DNA from 4 places in the Actinoplanes sp. NPDC023936 genome. Region 1 is predicted to be linked to each of the others. Evidence: riboswitches for the same ligand, from Rfam matches in the RefSeq annotation. Region 1 holds a riboswitch; each other region holds the start of a gene.
The links. A riboswitch is a leader RNA that binds a small molecule or an ion and turns the genes downstream of it on or off. The one in region 1 is predicted to bind cobalamin.

Region 1 (4,207 bases):
CATCTCGTCGGCGAGTACCCGCAGCCGGATGGCGTCGCCGGTCCGCCCGACGGACTGTGACGGGTCCATCATGGCGGCCGGGTTCGTCCACCGCTCGTCCTCGCCGAGCAGCTCGTCGAGCCTCTCCGCCGAGGCCGAGGCCGAGGCCGACGCGGACGACGCCCCCGACGACGCCGACGACGGAGAGGAGGACGACGGGAGGATTGAAGAGCAGGACGAGAGAAGACCCATCATCGCCGCCCGTGGGCTGGCCCCGGCGGTGATCTCCAGCGGCCCGTCGAAGCCCGCGAACCGGACCCGGGAGCCGGCGTCCCGGCCGGCGTTGTGCTCGCGCATCCACTGCACCAGCTCACGATTGCCCGCGAAGGCGCCCCACTCGTGGCTGAACCCGCGCTTCATCACATCGTCGAGCGAGCCGTCGCCCTCGGCGACGTACTCGTCCACGACCAGCCCCATCAGGCAGTCGCTCTCGATCGCGATGGTGCGGTACCCGTCCCGCTCGACGAGCGACCGGAACAGGTCGTTGCGCTGCCGGAGCAGAGGCTCCGAGCTGTGGGTGGGCTCGCCGATGGCGAGCAGCCGGGGCAGGCGCGCGAAAAGAACGTTGACGTCGGTCATACCCCTGAACCGTATCGTTGAACTCTCGGTTGAGACTTCGCTGATACCGTCGCCCCATGGCCGAACTGATCGATGCGACACCCGCGCTGGAAGCCGCCGCGCGGTTCGGTCCTTACTGCACATGGGAAACCCAGCACCGCACATGGGAAACCCAGCACCGCACATGGGAAACCCAGCACCGCGCACGGGAAACACGGCGCTGCACCTCCGAAACACAGCACCGCACGCCGGAAACCCAGCGCCCGATCGACGGAACCTGGCCGCTGACCGACCTGCAGGACCCCGGCGTCCTCGCCGATCGCGTCGACAGCGCCAGCCACCTGCTCGCCGCGATGGCCGGCCTCACCCCCGATGAGCTGCCGAAACGAGCGGTGGCGTCGACAGTCTTCCTGGGACTGGCGGCCCGCCTGGTCTCCCCGCCGCTGGCCGCCGCGGTGACCAGCGGCGCGGTCCCGATCCCGGATCCGGCCCGGATGCGCTGGCGACCCGTGGCGAGTGGGCCGATCCCGATCTTCTGCGACGGTCTGCCGGCCACCACCGATGACCTTGTCACAGCCCTCAACACGGTGATCGAGATCCTGGTCGAGCCGGTGCTGGACGTCTTCCGTACCCAATTTGTCTTGTCTCCCCGGGTCTTGTGGGGAAACGTGGCGTCCGCGTTGGGCGGCGCCGGCACCATGATGGCCGCGAACGGGGCGAATGCCACCGATCTGATCGCGGCGCTGCTGTCCCGGAAACCACTGATCGGGACGGCCGTCCTGCACCGCCCCGATCGTCACCACCGGAGAAAGCTGATCCGCAACAACTGCTGCCTCTACTACCGGATTCCCGGCGGCGGCACCTGCGGCGACTGCGTCCTGAACGTCAAACAGCGGCAGCGGCAGCCGGTTCCGGGGCGGTGACTCGCGGCGTCACCAGGGCGGCGAACGCCAGGCCGAGCACTGTCCACAGCACCGCCTGCACGCCGAGCGACGTGATCCGGAACTCCCAGAGCAGCGTCGCCGGGAACGACTCCGGCACCTCCTGGATGCCGGGCAGCAGCAGGTACGCCACGGACACCACCACGACGAACGCGAGCGTGGCGGCCACCGCACGGCGCCACTCCACGGTCTGCGTGCGGGCGGCGATCACCGCGGCCCAGACGGCGACCAGACCCAGCACCAGCACCGCCAGGTAACTCCAGGTCCGCTGGTTGATGGTGGCCGGGTCACCGACGGCGGGCGGGTTCGGCGGGTACTTCACCCACGGCACCAGCACGGCCCCGACCAGCGCGGATCCGGCCAGCACGAGCGCCACACGGCTGTCGGCGGCGATCCGGAACCGGCGGCGCAGCAGCGTGTAGGCGGTGGCGAGCAGCCCACCCATCGCGATGCCGTAGAGGGTGGTGGCGAGAACCAGGCCGGCTTTCTGCCCGTTGCGGCTGACCAGCGGTTCCTCAGCCGAAGCCGAAGCCGAAGCCGAAGCCGAAGCCGAAGTCGCGGCGGCGTCCGGAGAGGAGGCGGCCGCGGCGGCGTCCTCGATGGCGATCGCGGCATCGACGTGCGGCTCACCGAACGCGAAGGCGAAACCACCGGCCAGCAGCCCGGCGATCAGCCCGGCGAGCAGGCCCCGCAGGAGCAACGACACAAAACGGGGCTGAGCTGACATGAAAGATCGAACCTCCAACGGGATGACGCGTCCCGATCGTGGGGCTGCGGCGGGCGAGTTCCCTGACTCCCGGCCCATCGCTGGACCGGTCACAGTGGCGCGACCGCGCCGGACTCCCACCGGCTTCCCTCGCGTCGCCGCAGTTGGCACCCTCAACCTAGTGGTGCCCCGACCAGCGGCACAACTTCCCGTCACGCCCTCGGCAGGCGCACCCGCACGATCGTCCCGGCCGGCTCGTTGCCGTCCAGGCGGATGGTCCCGCCGTGCAGGTGCACGATCGTCCGGGCCAGGCTGAGCCCCAGCCCGCTGCCCGGAATCCCCTGGTGCCGCACGTTGCTGCCGCGGAAGAACCTGTCGAACACCCGCGCCCGTTCGTCGGCGGGCGTGCCGATCCCGCTGTCGGCGATGCTCAGCTCGGCGGTCTCCGCGCCGGCGGTCAGCGTGACGACGACGTGGCCGCCCGGCGGGCTGTACGTCGCCGCGTTCGACAGCAGGTCGGTGACCACCTGGCGCAGCCGCTCCGCGTCGCCGCGCACCGGGACAGCCGGCGGCACCCACAGGTCGATGTCGAGGGCCGTGTTCGCCCGGGCGGCCTCCACCGCGCCGGTGACCAGCGCGGCCAGGTCCAGTTCGGTGACACGCAGGCCGAGGTGCCCGGAATCCAGGCCGGCCAGGTCCAGCAACGTGTCGATGATCCGTTGCAGCTCGGCGCTGTTCCGGCTGATCGACTGGATCATCTGCTGTTGTTCGTCGTCCAGCCCGCCGGCCTCCTCGGCCAGCACACCGGCGTTCGTGGTGATCGAGGTGAGCGGGGTGCGCATCTCGTGGCCGACCAGGTCGATGAAGTCGTTCTGCGCCCGGCTGAGCTGCCGGGCCAGCTGCTCGGCGCGCCGCAGCGCCACGTAGACGCCGATCTGGGCCGCGACACCGTCGAGCAGCACGGTCAGCAGGTCCTCCTGGACCTCCGGGGTGCCGGCGTAACAGGTCAGCACGCCGAGCAGGGTGCCGCCGTCGCGGACCGGGACGGCCAGGACCGTACGGATGCCGCGCCGCAGGCAGATCTCGATGCGCGACCGTTCCGCGGGCTTCGGCACGTAGGCGGCGGTGTCCGCGATGTCCGGCACCCACAGCGGCTGCCCGGTCTCCCACACCCGGCCGGTGATCCCGTGCCCGTACGCCGGCACGTGCCCGAACAACCCGTCGTCGCTGTTCGCCCCGGTGGCGTCGTAGTGCCCGACCGAGCGCAGGTCACCCTCCGCCTCGTCGATCAGGAACAGCTCCGCGCAGGGCCAGCCCAGCGTCGTGACCACGGGTTCCAGGATCTCCGGCGCCACCTCCTCGGCCGACTCCGCGGTCCGCAGCACCGCCTCGACCCGGCGGTGGCAGTCCCGGAACTTCTCGGCCCGGCGCAGCGCGGTGACCTCGTGCGCCACCGACAACGCCCCGAGCCGCCGGCCTCCGGCGCCCAGGATCGGGTTCGCGGTGGCGGCGAAGGTGCGGATCCGGTGACCCGGTCGCACGGTGAGCACGTCGGAGGTGCCGACGTGCTCACCGCCGAGGGCCCGCATCAGCGGGGTCTGCTCCCAGCGCAGCGGCGTCAGGTCCGGTCGGCGCAGCATCCCGCCGACGACGCCGGCGAGGTGCTCCGGCAGCGGCGCGTGCGGCGACAGGCCGACCACCTCGCGCAGCGCCCGGTTCATCACCACGACCCGCCCGCGCTCGTCGGCGACGACCACCCCGACGGAGAGGGTGTCGAGCAGGACCGTGAGCAGGGCAGCGGCGTCGAGCTGGGCCGGGGCCACCGGCCGCACCAGCGACGCGATCTCGGTGAGAGTGTCCACCTGATCGTCGGTCCACTGACGTGGCACCACGTCGAAAACGGTCAGCGACCCCACCGGCCGGCCCTCGGCGTCGCGCACCGGCACGCCCGCGAACGCCCGTA
Region 2 (4,207 bases), on a different contig from region 1:
CACCCACCGTCAGTGGTCCCGCTCCCACCCCCGCGTGTTGAGTTCGGGTGCGGAACGCGCCCCAACTCCACACGCAGTCCCGCCCCCCGCCCGCGTGTTGAGTTCGGGTGCGGAACGCGCCCCAACTCCACACGCAGTCCCGCCCCCCGCCTGCGTGTTGAACTCGGGTGCGGAACGCGCCCCAACTCCACACGCAGTCCCGCTCCCCCGCCTGCGTGTTGAGTTCGGGTGCGGAACGCGCCCCAACTCCACACGCTGTGGGGTTCAGGCCGCCCGGCGGTAGGCGCGGTCCGCCGGAGCGGGCGCCGCTCCGGGGCCCGGCAGGACCGATGCCTGCAACCGCTCGAGCGGCATCAGCTCGGCCTTCAGCGCGGCGGCGAGCCGCCCGGCCAGACCGAGCCGGATCGGACCGGACTCGCAGTCGACGACCACCGTCGCCACCCCGTTCAGCGCCGGCGCGAGCCGCAGCGGGTCCGGGCCGCTGGTGGCCCGCCCGTCCGTGACCAGCACCAGCAACGGCCGCCGGCGCGGGTCACGCCGCCGCTCGGTGGCGATGGTCGCCGCCGCGGCGCGCAGCCCGGCCGCGATCGGGGTCCGCCCACCGGTCCGCAGCGCCGCCAGCCGCATCACGCCGACCTCATGACTGGACGTCGGCGGCAACACCACCTCGGCGTCCGCACCCCGGAACGTGATCATCCCGATCCGGTCCCGCCGCTGGTAGGCGTCCCGCAGCAGCGACAGCACCGCCGTCTTGACCAGTGTCATCCGCTTCCGGGCCGCCATCGATCCGGACGCGTCCACGACGAAGAGCACGAGGTTGGCCTCCCGCCCCACATGCACCGATTCCCGCAGATCTCGTGGTGCCACGCGAACCCGCCGCCGCAACATTCCGGATATTTCCGAAATATCGGAGGATGGGCGGAGCGCGGCCTCCGCGCCCGTCCGGTCCAGCGCGGCACGCAGCGTCGCCGGCAGGTGCGGCGCGCCCGCGAGCTTGCCGACCGGAGCCCGGCTGCCGACGACCCGGCCGCGCCGGGCGTAGGCCGGGGAGCGCCGTCCGGCGTGGCCCCCCTCGCCACGGGCCGAGATGCGCAGTGTCCTGGTGCGATAGGCCGGCCCGGCACTGGCCGCCACACCGGGTTTGCCGGCCTGTTCGGCGCCGGTCTCCCCCGGTTGCCCGGAGCCGTCCGCGGCCTGCCCCGCGGGGTCCGCCGCCGGCCCGGAGCCGGATCCCGCGTCGTTCGCCGCCTGCTGCCCGGCGCCGTTGTCCCCTGGGCCGCCCGGGTCGTCGCCGGCCGGGCTCCCGGGACCGCCGCCGTCACGCGGGCCCTGCGGTGCGCCACCCCCGCCGCCCTCGGGCGGGCCGTCGCCGTCCGGGTCGTCACCGTCCGAATCGTCACCGTCGTGATCAGCTGGCCCGGGGTCCTGCTCGGCCGCCTGGCGCTCGGCCTCGGCGAGGGCCTGCTCGAGCTTCTCCTCGTCGGTGCCGGGCGGATCGAGCGGGTCGGTCCGCCGCCGGTGCGGCAGGGCCAGCCGGGCCGCGTCGCGGACGTCGTCGGCGGTCACCCGGTCGCGGCCGTGCCAGGCGGCCAGGGCGACAGCGCTGCGGGCCACCACGATGTCGGCGCGCATGCCGTCCACGCCGTAGGCGAGACAGACCCGGGCGATCCGGTCCAGCTCCGTGTCGGGCAGCCGGACGCTGGGCAGTTGCGCGCGGGCGGCGGCGATCCGGGCGGCGACCTCGCGCTCGGCCTCGGCGAACCGGGCGGCGAACCCATCCGGGTCCGCCTCGTAGGCCAGCCGCCGGCGCACCACCTCGGCCCGCTGCACCGCGTCGCGGGGCGCCGCCACCGTGACGACCAGGCCGAACCGGTCCACCAGCTGCGGGCGCGGCTCGCCCTCCTCCGGGTTCATCGTGCCGACCAGCAGGAAACGTGCCGCGTGCTTCACCGACACACCGTCACGCTCGACGTGCGCACGGCCCATCGCGGCGGCGTCCAGCAGCAGGTCGACCAGGTGGTCGGGGAGCAGGTTCACCTCGTCGACGTAGAGCACGCCCCGGTGCGCGGCGGCGAGCAGACCCGGCTCGTACGCCTTCACGCCGTCGCTGAGCGCCCGCTGCAGGTCCAGCGTGCCCACCACTCGGTCCTCGGTGGCGCCGACCGGCAACTCGACCAGGCTGGCCGGGCGGGCGTCGGCGGGGCCACCGATCGGGTGCGGGCCGTCCGGGCAGCCCGGATCCGGGGCGTCCGGGTCACACGCGAACCGGCAGCCGCGTACCGTCTCGATGCCCGGCAGCAGACCGGCCAGCGCACGCACGACGGTGCTTTTCGCGGTGCCCTTCTCGCCGCGCACCAGCACACCGCCAACCGCCGGGGAGACCGCTGTCAGCAGCAGCGCCAGGCGCAGATCATCGAGGCCGACGACGGCCGTGAACGGGTAGGGAGTTGTCACGAGGGTCCCTTCTGCGCGGGTGTCCACGCCCGCACGTCAGTCACGAACGAGCGGCCGGAGTCTCCTGACTCCCGGATCGGCGATCACCGCGCCTTCCGGCCTCATGGCGAAGCCGTGGCTGGACGTGCGGGTCGCTCCCCGGTCACAGTGGCGGGACCGTCCCGGACTCGCACCGGGTTCCTCCGCTACCGCTCGCCGGTCACTCTTTCTCACCGGCGGGGTACGCGTCAACGCGAGCACCGGTGACGACGGTCGCTCCGGCGCCTCCCGGGCCTCCCCGCGCCGCGTCCGACAGCTCAATCGGCGCCGCGTCCGGAACGGCTCGGTGCGGGCGGCGCTAGCGGCGCAGCGCCTCGGAGGGTTCGGTGCGGGCGGCCCGCAGCGCCGGGTAGAGCCCGGCCAGCATCCCGGTCAGCGCGCCGATCACCGGGGCGGGCAGCACGGTGGCCGGGTCCAGGATGACCGTCCACTCCCGCGCGAGCGCCACCGCGAGGACCACGCCCACTCCCAGCGCCGTGCCGGTCAGCCCGCCGAGCGCGCCCAGCACTGTCGACTCGGTGAGGAACTGACCGGCCACGTGCCGGGGCCGCGCACCCAGTGCCCGGCGCAGGCCGATCTCGCCGACCCGTTCCATCACCGCGACCAGGGTGGTGTTGGTGATGCTCACCGCACCGATCACCAGGCAGATCCCGGCGAGCGCGAGGAACAACCCGGACAGTTCGGTGTCGACATCGTCGCGCAGGCTGCGCGGGTCGGGCGGCGGCACGGCCCGGAGCAGGCCGGCGCCGTCCGGGCGCAGCGCGACCGGCGCCTGCCGGGCGATCAGTTGGGCCGCGCCGAGACGCGTCTCGATCACCATCTTGGCCGGGTTCACGGCCGGGTCGGGCGCCGGATAGAGATCCTCGGCGGTGGCCCGAGGCAGCACGATGCCGAGGAGCAGCTCGGGCAGGCGCTCGGTGTCCGAGATGATGCCGACGACGGTGAACGGGCGGCCGTCGATGAAGACCGCGGGACGGCCGCTGAGCTGGTGGATGTTGAGCCGGCCGGCGGCGGCCGGGCCGAGCACCACGACGTGTTCGCCGCGCTTGTCGTGGAAGGCGTCGAACAGCCGGCCGGTACGCACGGCGGGCTTGGCCGCGGCGAGTGCGCCGGCCGACGCCGCGTACACCGGAAGGTCCGCGGCGTTGCCCCGCGACTCGGCCCGCACGTCGGGCGCCGAGCCGATCACCGGGCGGCGCAGCGGCACGTTCCAGTAGACGCCGGACGCCACCACCCCGTTGAGCCGGTTGATCCGCTGGTCGGCGTCGGCGGGGAAGCTGACGCCGCTCTCCCCCGCGTCGGTCACCGTCACGGTGGTCTCGGCGAGCGCGTCGAAGTGCTTGCCGATCTGGCCGGTGGCGGTCGAGGTCAGGCCCAGGACGGCGACGAAGGCGCCCACCCCGAGAACCGTGCCGAGGGTGGTGAGCACGGAGCGGGCCGGCCGTTGCAGGATGCCGGCGACCGCCTCGGCGATCAGGTCGGGGAGACGGAAGACGGATCGTTCCGGAATGGCCCGGCGCCGGCGGAGCCTCACCGCACCGCTCCGGCCGGCAGCTCGTCCATCCGGCCGTCGACGATCCGGACCACGCGCCGCGCCCGCTCGGCCACCGTGGCGTCGTGGGTGATCACCACGATGGTGAGACCGGCCGCGTGCAGCTCGTCGAAGAGCCCGAGCAGCCGCAGCGACGTGGCCGAGTCGAGGTTGCCGGTGGGC
Region 3 (4,207 bases), on a different contig from region 1:
TTGATCAGGCCGCGCAGCGGGGAGCCGCTCGGACCGGCCGGGACGTAGCCGCCGTCGAGCGCGTGCAGCACGTGCGTGATCTCGTCGGTGGTCTTCGCGAGCCGGGGGACGATCTCGGTGGCGGCGAACTCCAGCACCCGGATCACATCGGCGTTGTCCGACAAGTCCGCGATGCCGTCACGAGCCCAGCCGCGCTCCTCCATCGCCGTCACGAGAGCCCGGGCCTCGGCCTCGATCTCGTCGACACGGGTGAGCGGGGCGTCCTCGGCCAGGCCCAGCGCCTCCCGCAGACCGGGCAGCGCGGCCACCTTCCCGGCCCACATCTGCCGCGCCCGCAGCATGGCGAGCACCAGGTTGATCCGCGCCTCACCGGCCGGGGCCGCGCCGAGCACGTGCAGCCCGTCCCGGATCTGCACGTCCTTGACCTCACACAGCCATCCGTCGATGTGCATGATGAAGTCGTCGAACTCCTCGTCCCCGGGGCGCTGCGACTGCCCGAGGTCGTGGTCCATCTTCGCGGCCTGGATCAGGGTCCAGATCTGCGCCCGGATCGCCGGCAGTTTCGCCGGGTCGAGCGCGGCGATGTTCGCGTGCTCGTCGAGCAGCTGCTCCAGCCGGGCGATGTCGCCGTAGGACTCGGCGCGCGCCATCGGCGGGATCAGGTGGTCGACGAGCGTGGCGTGGGCCCGGCGCTTGGCCTGCGTGCCCTCACCGGGGTCGTTCACCAGGAACGGATAGATCAGCGGCAGGTCGCCGAGCGCCGCGTCGGTGCCGTCCGAGGCGGACATGCCGACGTTCTTGCCGGGCAGCCATTCCAGGTTGCCGTGCTTGCCGACGTGGACCACCGCGTGCGCGCCGAAGTCGTCCGCGATCCACCGGTACGCGGCCAGGTAGTGATGTGACGGCGGCAGGTCCGGGTCGTGGTAGATCGCCACCGGGTTCGCGCCGAACCCGCGCGGCGGCTGCACCATGACCACGATGTTCTCGTCGCGCAGCGCGGCGAGGACGATGTCCCCGCTGTCGACGTAGAGCTCGCCGGGCGGCGGCCCCCAGTGCTGCTCCACCGAGGTCCGGAAGTCCTCCGGCATCGTCTCGAACCACGCCTGGTACGCCTCGCCGGAGATGCGCACCGGGTTGCCGGCGAGCTGCTCCTCGGTGAGCCAGTCCGAGTCCTGCCCGCCGGCCGCGATCAACGCGTGGATCAACCCGTCGCCGTCGTAGGACCCGAAGTCCCCGATCCGGTACCCGGCGGTGGCGAGCGCGTCCAGCAGGGCCACCGTCGAGGCGGGCGTGTCCAGCCCGACCGCGTTGCCGATCCGCGAGTGCTTGGTCGGATAGGCCGACAGCATGAGGACGATCTTGCGATCGGCCGGCGGCACGTGCCGGAGCCGGGCGTGCGCCACGGCGATCCCGGCGACCCGCGAGGCCCGCTCCGGGTCCGCGACGTAGACCGACAGCCCTTCCGGGTCGATCTCCTTGAACGAGAACGGCACCGTGATGATCCGCCCGTCGAACTCCGGGATCGCCACCTGCGTCGCCGCGTCCAGCGGCGACAGCCCGTCGTCGCTCGCCTCCCACGCGGCCCGTGAGCTGGTCAGGCAGAGCCCCTGCAGGATCGGCACGTCCAGGTCGGCGAGCACGCCGACGTCCCAGGCCTCGTCGTCGCCACCGGCGCCCACGGTCGCCGGTTTGGTGCCACCGGCCGCGAGCACTGTCACCACCAGGGCGTCCGCGGTGCGCAGCTCGGCCAGCAGCTCCGGCGGCGCGGTCCGCAGCGACGCCGTGAAGATCGGCAGCGCGCGGGCGCCCTTCGCCTCGATCGCCTGGCAGAGCGTCTCGACGAACGCGGTGTTCCCGGCCATGTGATGGGCGCGATAGTAGAGAACCGCCACGGTCGCCGGCCCGCCCTCGGACGCGGCGCGCGGCAGCACACCCCACTGCGGCGCCTCGACGGCCGGCGCGAACCCGTTGCCGGTCAGCAGCACCGTGTCGGACAGGAAGTCGTGCAGCGAGGCCAGGTTCTCCGCGCCGCCCTGCGCGAGGTAGACGTGCGCGTCCGCCGCGACACCGGCCGGGACCGTGGAGAGTTTCATCAGGTCGGCGTCCGGGGCCTGCTCGCCACCGAGGACCACCACCGGGACGTCGCCGGCGAGCAGGGCGTCGAGGCCCTCCTCCCAGGCGCGGCGGCCACCGAGGATGCGGACGACGACCAGGTCGACGCCGTCGAGCAGGGCGGGAAGATCGGAGACCGAGGTCCGGGCCGGGTTGCCCAGCCGCCAGGCCGAGCCGCTGGCCCGGGCGCTGAGCAGGTCGGTGTCGGACGTGGACAGCAGCAGAAACACGCGTTGCGCTCCCCCTCGGGGTCCGCGCCCCGGAGTAGTTGGGATCACGGCGAACGGAGTTCCTGACTCCCGGGCTGGGAACCCGGTCACAGTGGCGGGACCGTGCCGGACTCGCACCGGCTTCCTCCGCGGCTTCGCCGCTCGTAGACCTCCCACCTTTCCGAACGCTCCCGCCCGCCGTCAAGGTGGGGTGACATCACCGATACAGCCGGGTGGCGACCCGAGGATGTGGTCCTGTCGGTGGCCGCCCGTAGTATCCGGGCCGTGACACCCCTCCGGCAGTCCGACACCGACGCCTGCCCCGGCGCCCTGCGGTTGCACGCCGCGGCCGACGGGTTGCTGGCGCGTGTCCGTCTGCCCGCGGGCGTGCTGAGCGGCGCGCAGCTGCGTGTTCTGCGCGAGCTGACCGAGCAGTTCGGCGACGGTTTCCTGGAGCTGACCTCCCGAGCGAACCTCCAGGTCAGAGGCGTGCGAGCAGAGGACGCGGAGACCTTGGCGGCCCGCTTGCGCGCCGCCGGCCTCCTGCCGTCGGCAACCCACGATGCGGTACGGAACATCGCGGCGCCCCCACTGGCCGGACCGGCGCTTCGCGCTCTGACATCCCAGCTGGACACCGCCCTCCTCGGCGACCCCGCCCTGTCCCGCCTCCCCGGCAAGTTCCTGTTCGCCATCGGCCACGTCCCCCTGGCCGCCGACGTCGCCGCAGTCCCCGCCAGGCCTGCGCCGGGTGGTGTGCCCGAGCGGTTCGCTATCCGGCTCGGCGGCCACGACGCGGGCATCCGCGTGGACGGCGAGACGGTGGTCCCCACGATGCTGGCGGCGGCACACGCCTTCCTCGCCGAGCGGGAGGCCCAGCGCAGCGGCGGCCCGGCAGCCTGGCGACTGCGCGAGCTCACCGACGGCCCGTCCCGAGTAGCCGCCCGTGTCCGCGCCGCCCTCGGCCCGACCACCGCGGACACGGAACCGATCGGCCCGGTCGAGGCGCTCGAGCCCGGTGATCTGCTGGGTGTGCTGGACCAGCCCGGCTCCCCGCTCGTCGCGGTGGGCGCCCTGGTCCCGCTGGGGCGGCTCGGTGGCGTACCCATGCGGGTCTTGGAGAAAGCGACCCGGCTCGTCATCACACCGTGGCGGGGCGTCCTGGTCACCGACCTCCCGCGCGCCGACGCGGCACAGTGGGCGGACCAGCTGATCGATTCCGGTCTCGCTCTGGCGGCGGACTCTCCGTGGGTGGGCGTGACCGCGTGCGCCGGCCGCCCCGGCTGCGCGAAATCCCTCGCCGATGTCCGTGCCGACGCCACGAGAGCCGCGCGTTTCGTCGACGGCCTCCCGGTTCACTGGGTGGGCTGCGCGCGGGCGTGCGGCAGCCCCGCGGGCCGGCACGTCCAGGTCCAGGCCACCCCCACCGGTTACCAGGTGTCCCGCCCGAACAGCGGCGCCACGACCGGCGCGAACACCGGTACCGACGCCGAGACCGACACCGTGACCGACACCATGATCAACCCCGACACCGTCGACCCCGACACCGTCGACCCCGACACCGATGACCCCAGCCGTGATCTAGGAGCTGTTGTGGCGACAGCGAGGAGGCCCTGATGGAGTACGTGCGCGACGGCGCGGAGATCTACAAGCGGTCGTTCGCCACGATCCGCGCCGAGGCGGACCTGACCGGCCTGCCGTCCGATGTGGCCCGCGTCGTGGTGCGGATGATCCACGCCTGCGGGATGGTGGACCTGGTCCAGGACGTGCGGTTCAGTCCCGGTGTGGCCACCGCCGCGAGGAAGGCGCTGCTCAGCGGCGCCCCGATCCTCTGCGACGCGGAGATGGTCGCCTCCGGCGTGACCCGCTCCCGGCTGCCCGCCGCCAAC
Region 4 (4,207 bases), on a different contig from region 1:
ATCGACGAGACCTTGCCGATGGTGGGCGCGGCCATGAAGAGGTTCAGCGACTGGGACTGGTCGATGTACGGCGCCCGGGCCGCGGCCAGGTCGATCAGCGCGCGTTGCGGCAGTTCCCACGCGGTGCGGAACAGTTCCCGCACGTCGGCGGGGAGCTCGGCGATGCCCTGCACCGAGCCTTCGGCGCGTTTGATCGCCTCTCGAATCGGGCCGGTCCACAGATTGCGGGACTTCAATTCCCGTACCAGATAGGTGTTGATCTGAAGGAATTCGCCCGACATCGTCTCGCGCTTGAAGAGGTTGCTGACCTGCGGTTCGATGCACTCGTAGCAGCCCGCGATCGAGGCGATGGTCGCGGTCGGAGCGATCGCGATCAGTAGCGAGTTCCGCAGACCGTGCTCGGCGATCCGCTCCTTCACGGCGGTCCAGCGCGACGTCTGCGACACCGTGGCGCCCCACAGATCCGGGTGCAGATCGCCCTTGGCCGCGCGGGTCTCCGGGTACGCGGGATGCGGGCCGAATCGCTCCGCGAGAGCGGCCGACGATTCCAGCGCGGTCAGGAAGATCTCCTCCTGCACGCGTGTCGACAATTCCCGCGCCTCGGCCGAGTCGAACGGCAGCCGCAGCGTGAAGAACGCGTCCTGCAATCCCATCAGGCCCAGCCCGACCGGCCGCCAGCGCGGATTCGACGCGGCGGCCTGCTGCGCCGGGTAATAGTTGATGTCGATGACCCGGTCCAGGAAGACCACGGCCGTCCGCACCGTTTCCCGCAGCTTCTCCCAGTCCACCCCGTCCGCTGTGACGTGCGCGCCCAGATTGACCGAGCCGAGATTGCAGACCGCTGTCTCGTCGTCGTTGTTCACCTCGAGGATCTCGGTGCACAGGTTGGACAGGTGAATGACGTTGCCCGGCGCGCCGGTCTGATTGGACAGCCGGTTGGACGGATCCTTGAACGTCATCCAGCCGTTTCCGGTCTGCGCCAGGGTGCGCATCATCCGCCCGTACAGATCGCGGGCCTTGACGGTTTTGACGGCGTTCTTCTCGGCCGCCTGGTAGGCCTCGGTGAACTCGTCGCCGAACAGGTCCGGCAGCATCGGCGCGTCCGAGGGGTCGATCAGCGACCAGTCCTCGTCGGCCTCGACGCGGCGCATGAATTCGTCCGGGATCCAGTTCGCCAGGTTCAGATTGTGGGTGCGCCGGGACTCCTCGCCGGTGTTGTCCCGCAATTCCAGGAATTCCTCGATGTCCGGGTGCCACGGCTCCAGATAGACGCAGGCCGCGCCCTTGCGCCGGCCGCCCTGATTGACCGCCGCGACGCCCGCGTCGAGCGTCTTCAGGAACGGGACGATACCGTTCGACTTGCCGTTCGTGCCCCGGATGAGCGCGCCGCGGCCACGGACCCGCGACCAGGAGATGCCGATGCCGCCGGAGAACTTGGAGAGTTTCGCGACCTGGTGGTACCGCTCGTAGATCGAGTCCAGCTCGTCCTTCGGCGAGTCGACGAGGAAGCAGCTCGACATCTGAGTGTGCCGGGTGCCCGAGTTGAACAGCGTCGGTGAGCTGGGAAGATAGGCGAGGCTGGACATCAGGCGGTAGAAACCGATCGCCTCGTCGGCGGTCTGCGAGAGGCCGCAGGCGACGCGGAGCAGCCAGTGCTGCGGTGTCTCGATGACCGTCCGCTTGGTGGGGTGCCGCAGCAGGTAACGGTCGGCCACGGTGCGCAGCCCGAAATACTCGAAGCGCAGGTTGTTCGCGTCATCGATCGCCCGGTCGAGGTTTGTCGCATTGTCCGCGACGAATGTCGCTGTCTCGTCGCTGATCAGACCCTGCTGGTGCCCCAGCCTGATCGATTCGCTGAAGCTGGTGACGCCTTCCTCGCCGACCTCCTGCTCGACGAACGCGGCGAGCAGCCGGGCGGCGAGCCGGGAGTACTGCGGCTCCTCGCTGATCAGTTCGGCGGCCGTCTGGATCGACAGCTTGTCCAGCTCAGCGGTGGTGGCGCCGTCGTAGAGCCCGCTGATGGTCTTGGTGGCGACCCGCAGCGGGTCGACCTCGTCCAGGTCGGCGACCCAGCGCTCGACCGCCTTGACGATCTTGTTGACGTCGACCGGCTCGGTCTCGCCGTTGCGCTTGCGGACCTGCATCGTGTGCCGTCGTTGCTCGGTGTGCATTGCTCTCTCCTCGCGAGCCCATGGTCTCGGGGCACGGGGAGACGCCACCGGGCACGCGTGGCGGCCGGCTTTCGGCGTCGGTCGTCCCACGCGACCTTCGACCGCCGCACGCCAGGTGGCATGCGGCGCGCTGGCAGGTCTTCGGACTCGCGGGCGTGATCCTTTTCAAGATCGCCTAATGGCCGTCGCTTCCCAGACCTCGCGGTCCAGTGCTTCGTTGACGGCGGTCGTTCCCACTAACCGCTGCGGGGCAGTTCCGGACTTCCACCGGATTCCCTCTTGCCTCGGCGTCCGCTCGCGCGGGGCCGAACCAGCTGCGGGAGACACCATATCTGGGCGGGCGTTCGTTCGCGCAACCCAACATGCTGTGTCAGTGATCTTCAGTACCCGGAGGCGCCATGATCCGCAGCGCGTTCGCATCGAGGGCGATCCGCAGCGGCGTCTGCCCGCAGGGCTCACCGTCCACCTCGACCGCCGCCGGCCGATCCGTCTCCAGCCACAGCTCGCCGACCGCGAGAAAAGGACGTTCATGGAGGGTACGGCGGTGGCCCGTCAACGCGTTGCGGGCCGTCTCGCGCAGCAGCTCACGGCGGGTCGCGCCGCCCACCGGGTAGGCCACCAGCAGCCGGTCGTCGGCGTGCGCGTCAGCGGTGATCGGCCGGCCGGCGTGGAAACCACCGTTCGCCACGTACACCTGGTGGGTGGCGAAGACGATCTCCCGCCCGCCGGCGCGAACCGTCGCCCGCAGTGGTCTGTGCTTTCTCAACAGGCCCAGCGCGGTGATCGGGTACGCGAACCGCCCGATCGCCCTCTTGAGCCGGCTCGGCGCGTTGATCATCACCTCGGCGGAGAGGCCGACGCCGACATGATTGGTGAACGGCATGTCACCGGCGATCCCGAGGTCCACATCGATCACCGCGCCCTCGGTCATCGTCGCGACGGCCGTGTCCAGGTCCGGCGGGATGCCGACGGTCCGCGCGAAGTTGTTGGTGGTGCCGAGCGGCAGCAGCCCGAGCGCCATGTCCCGGTGCGCCAGCATCCGCCCCGCCGTGCTGATCGTCCCGTCGCCGCCACCGGCCACGAGCAGGTCCGGGCCGAGGTCGATCGCCTGCTGAAGGCTCCGCTCCAGATCGCCCTCGACGCCGTAGGATCCGAGCAGCTTGAACCCGGCCGCCTGCAGCCGGGCGTGCGCGTCATCGTAGAACTGCCGCCCCCGCCGCGACCGCGCGTTGACCACGAGCGCGGCGCGCCGCTCGCTCCGGATGTCGTCGGTCAGCTGCTGCTTCGTCCGCACCGCCCGACCCTATCCGGCGCCCGTCCCGGAAGCGTCGCGGGTGACCTTGGACAGTCCCCAGGCCGCGATCGTTGCCGCTGCCGTCGCCGTGCCCGTTGCCGTGGCCATGGCCGTTGCCGTGCCCGTTGCCGTGGCCGTGCCCGTGGCCGTGGCCGTCGCTGCGCTGCGCTGCCGCCGAGCCGTAGCGCAGGCAGGTCATCAAGGCCGGTGACCTGATTGAGCTACGGCCGGGTGGTGCGAGCCGTAGTTGAGCGTGGCTATTCGGGTGTGGTGGCCTGCGCCAGCTACGGCTGGGTGGTTCGAGCCGTAGGTGAGCGCGGTTATCCGGTGTGATGACCTGCGCCAGCTACGGCCCGGTCTTGCTTTCAGCCGGCGCGCTCCGGGCCGGCTGGTCCGGCTGGTCCGGCTGGTCCGGCTGGTGCACAGTGCTGTGTCGGGGAGCGGATAACTACTGGTCATCGGTGGTGACGGCCGGGGAGAATGGCCCGGTGGGGATCCGGGTGGGGGTGCTGGGACCGGTCGAGTTGACCCGTGACGGTGTCCCAATCCCGCTCACCGGAATGCCGCAGCGCGTCCTGCTCGCCCGTCTCGCGCTCGCCGGCGGCCGCCCGGTTTCGGTCGCCGAGCTGATCGACGCGCTCTGGGAGGGTGAGCCGCCGGACAACGCGCTCGGCAATCTGCACAGCTATGTGTCCCGGCTCCGGCGGCACACCGGTGGTGACGTGATCCGCCGCGAGTCGGG

Region 2: linked by a shared signal. The riboswitch ahead of AB0F72_RS05365 (VWA domain-containing protein) and the one ahead of AB0F72_RS20315 (CbtA family protein) in region 1 are both predicted to bind cobalamin.
Region 3: linked by a shared signal. The riboswitch ahead of cobN (cobaltochelatase subunit CobN) and the one ahead of AB0F72_RS20315 (CbtA family protein) in region 1 are both predicted to bind cobalamin.
Region 4: linked by a shared signal. The riboswitch ahead of AB0F72_RS39370 (ribonucleoside-diphosphate reductase subunit alpha) and the one ahead of AB0F72_RS20315 (CbtA family protein) in region 1 are both predicted to bind cobalamin.

The regions. Positions count from the first base shown of each region.
Region 1 covers NZ_JBEZZR010000014.1:124,522-128,728, reverse strand. Annotated here, with positions in the region: gene AB0F72_RS20325 (erythromycin esterase family protein) at 1-618, opposite strand, end outside; gene AB0F72_RS20320 ((2Fe-2S)-binding protein) at 675-1,520, shown strand; gene AB0F72_RS20315 (CbtA family protein) at 1,483-2,244, opposite strand; cobalamin riboswitch at 2,300-2,434, opposite strand; gene AB0F72_RS20310 (GAF domain-containing protein) at 2,457-4,207, opposite strand, start outside.
Region 2 covers NZ_JBEZZR010000003.1:176,720-180,926, forward strand. Annotated here, with positions in the region: gene AB0F72_RS05365 (VWA domain-containing protein) at 265-2,454, opposite strand; cobalamin riboswitch at 2,512-2,637, opposite strand; gene AB0F72_RS05370 (ABC transporter permease) at 2,792-4,027, opposite strand; gene AB0F72_RS05375 (ABC transporter ATP-binding protein) at 4,024-4,207, opposite strand, start outside.
Region 3 covers NZ_JBEZZR010000001.1:313,342-317,548, reverse strand. Annotated here, with positions in the region: gene cobN (cobaltochelatase subunit CobN) at 1-2,342, opposite strand, end outside; cobalamin riboswitch at 2,378-2,501, opposite strand; gene AB0F72_RS01415 (precorrin-3B synthase) at 2,607-3,935, shown strand; gene AB0F72_RS01410 (precorrin-8X methylmutase) at 3,932-4,207, shown strand, end outside.
Region 4 covers NZ_JBEZZR010000056.1:33,580-37,786, reverse strand. Annotated here, with positions in the region: gene AB0F72_RS39370 (ribonucleoside-diphosphate reductase subunit alpha) at 1-2,171, opposite strand, end outside; cobalamin riboswitch at 2,286-2,501, opposite strand; gene AB0F72_RS39365 (diacylglycerol kinase family protein) at 2,542-3,465, opposite strand; gene AB0F72_RS39360 (BTAD domain-containing putative transcriptional regulator) at 3,954-4,207, shown strand, end outside.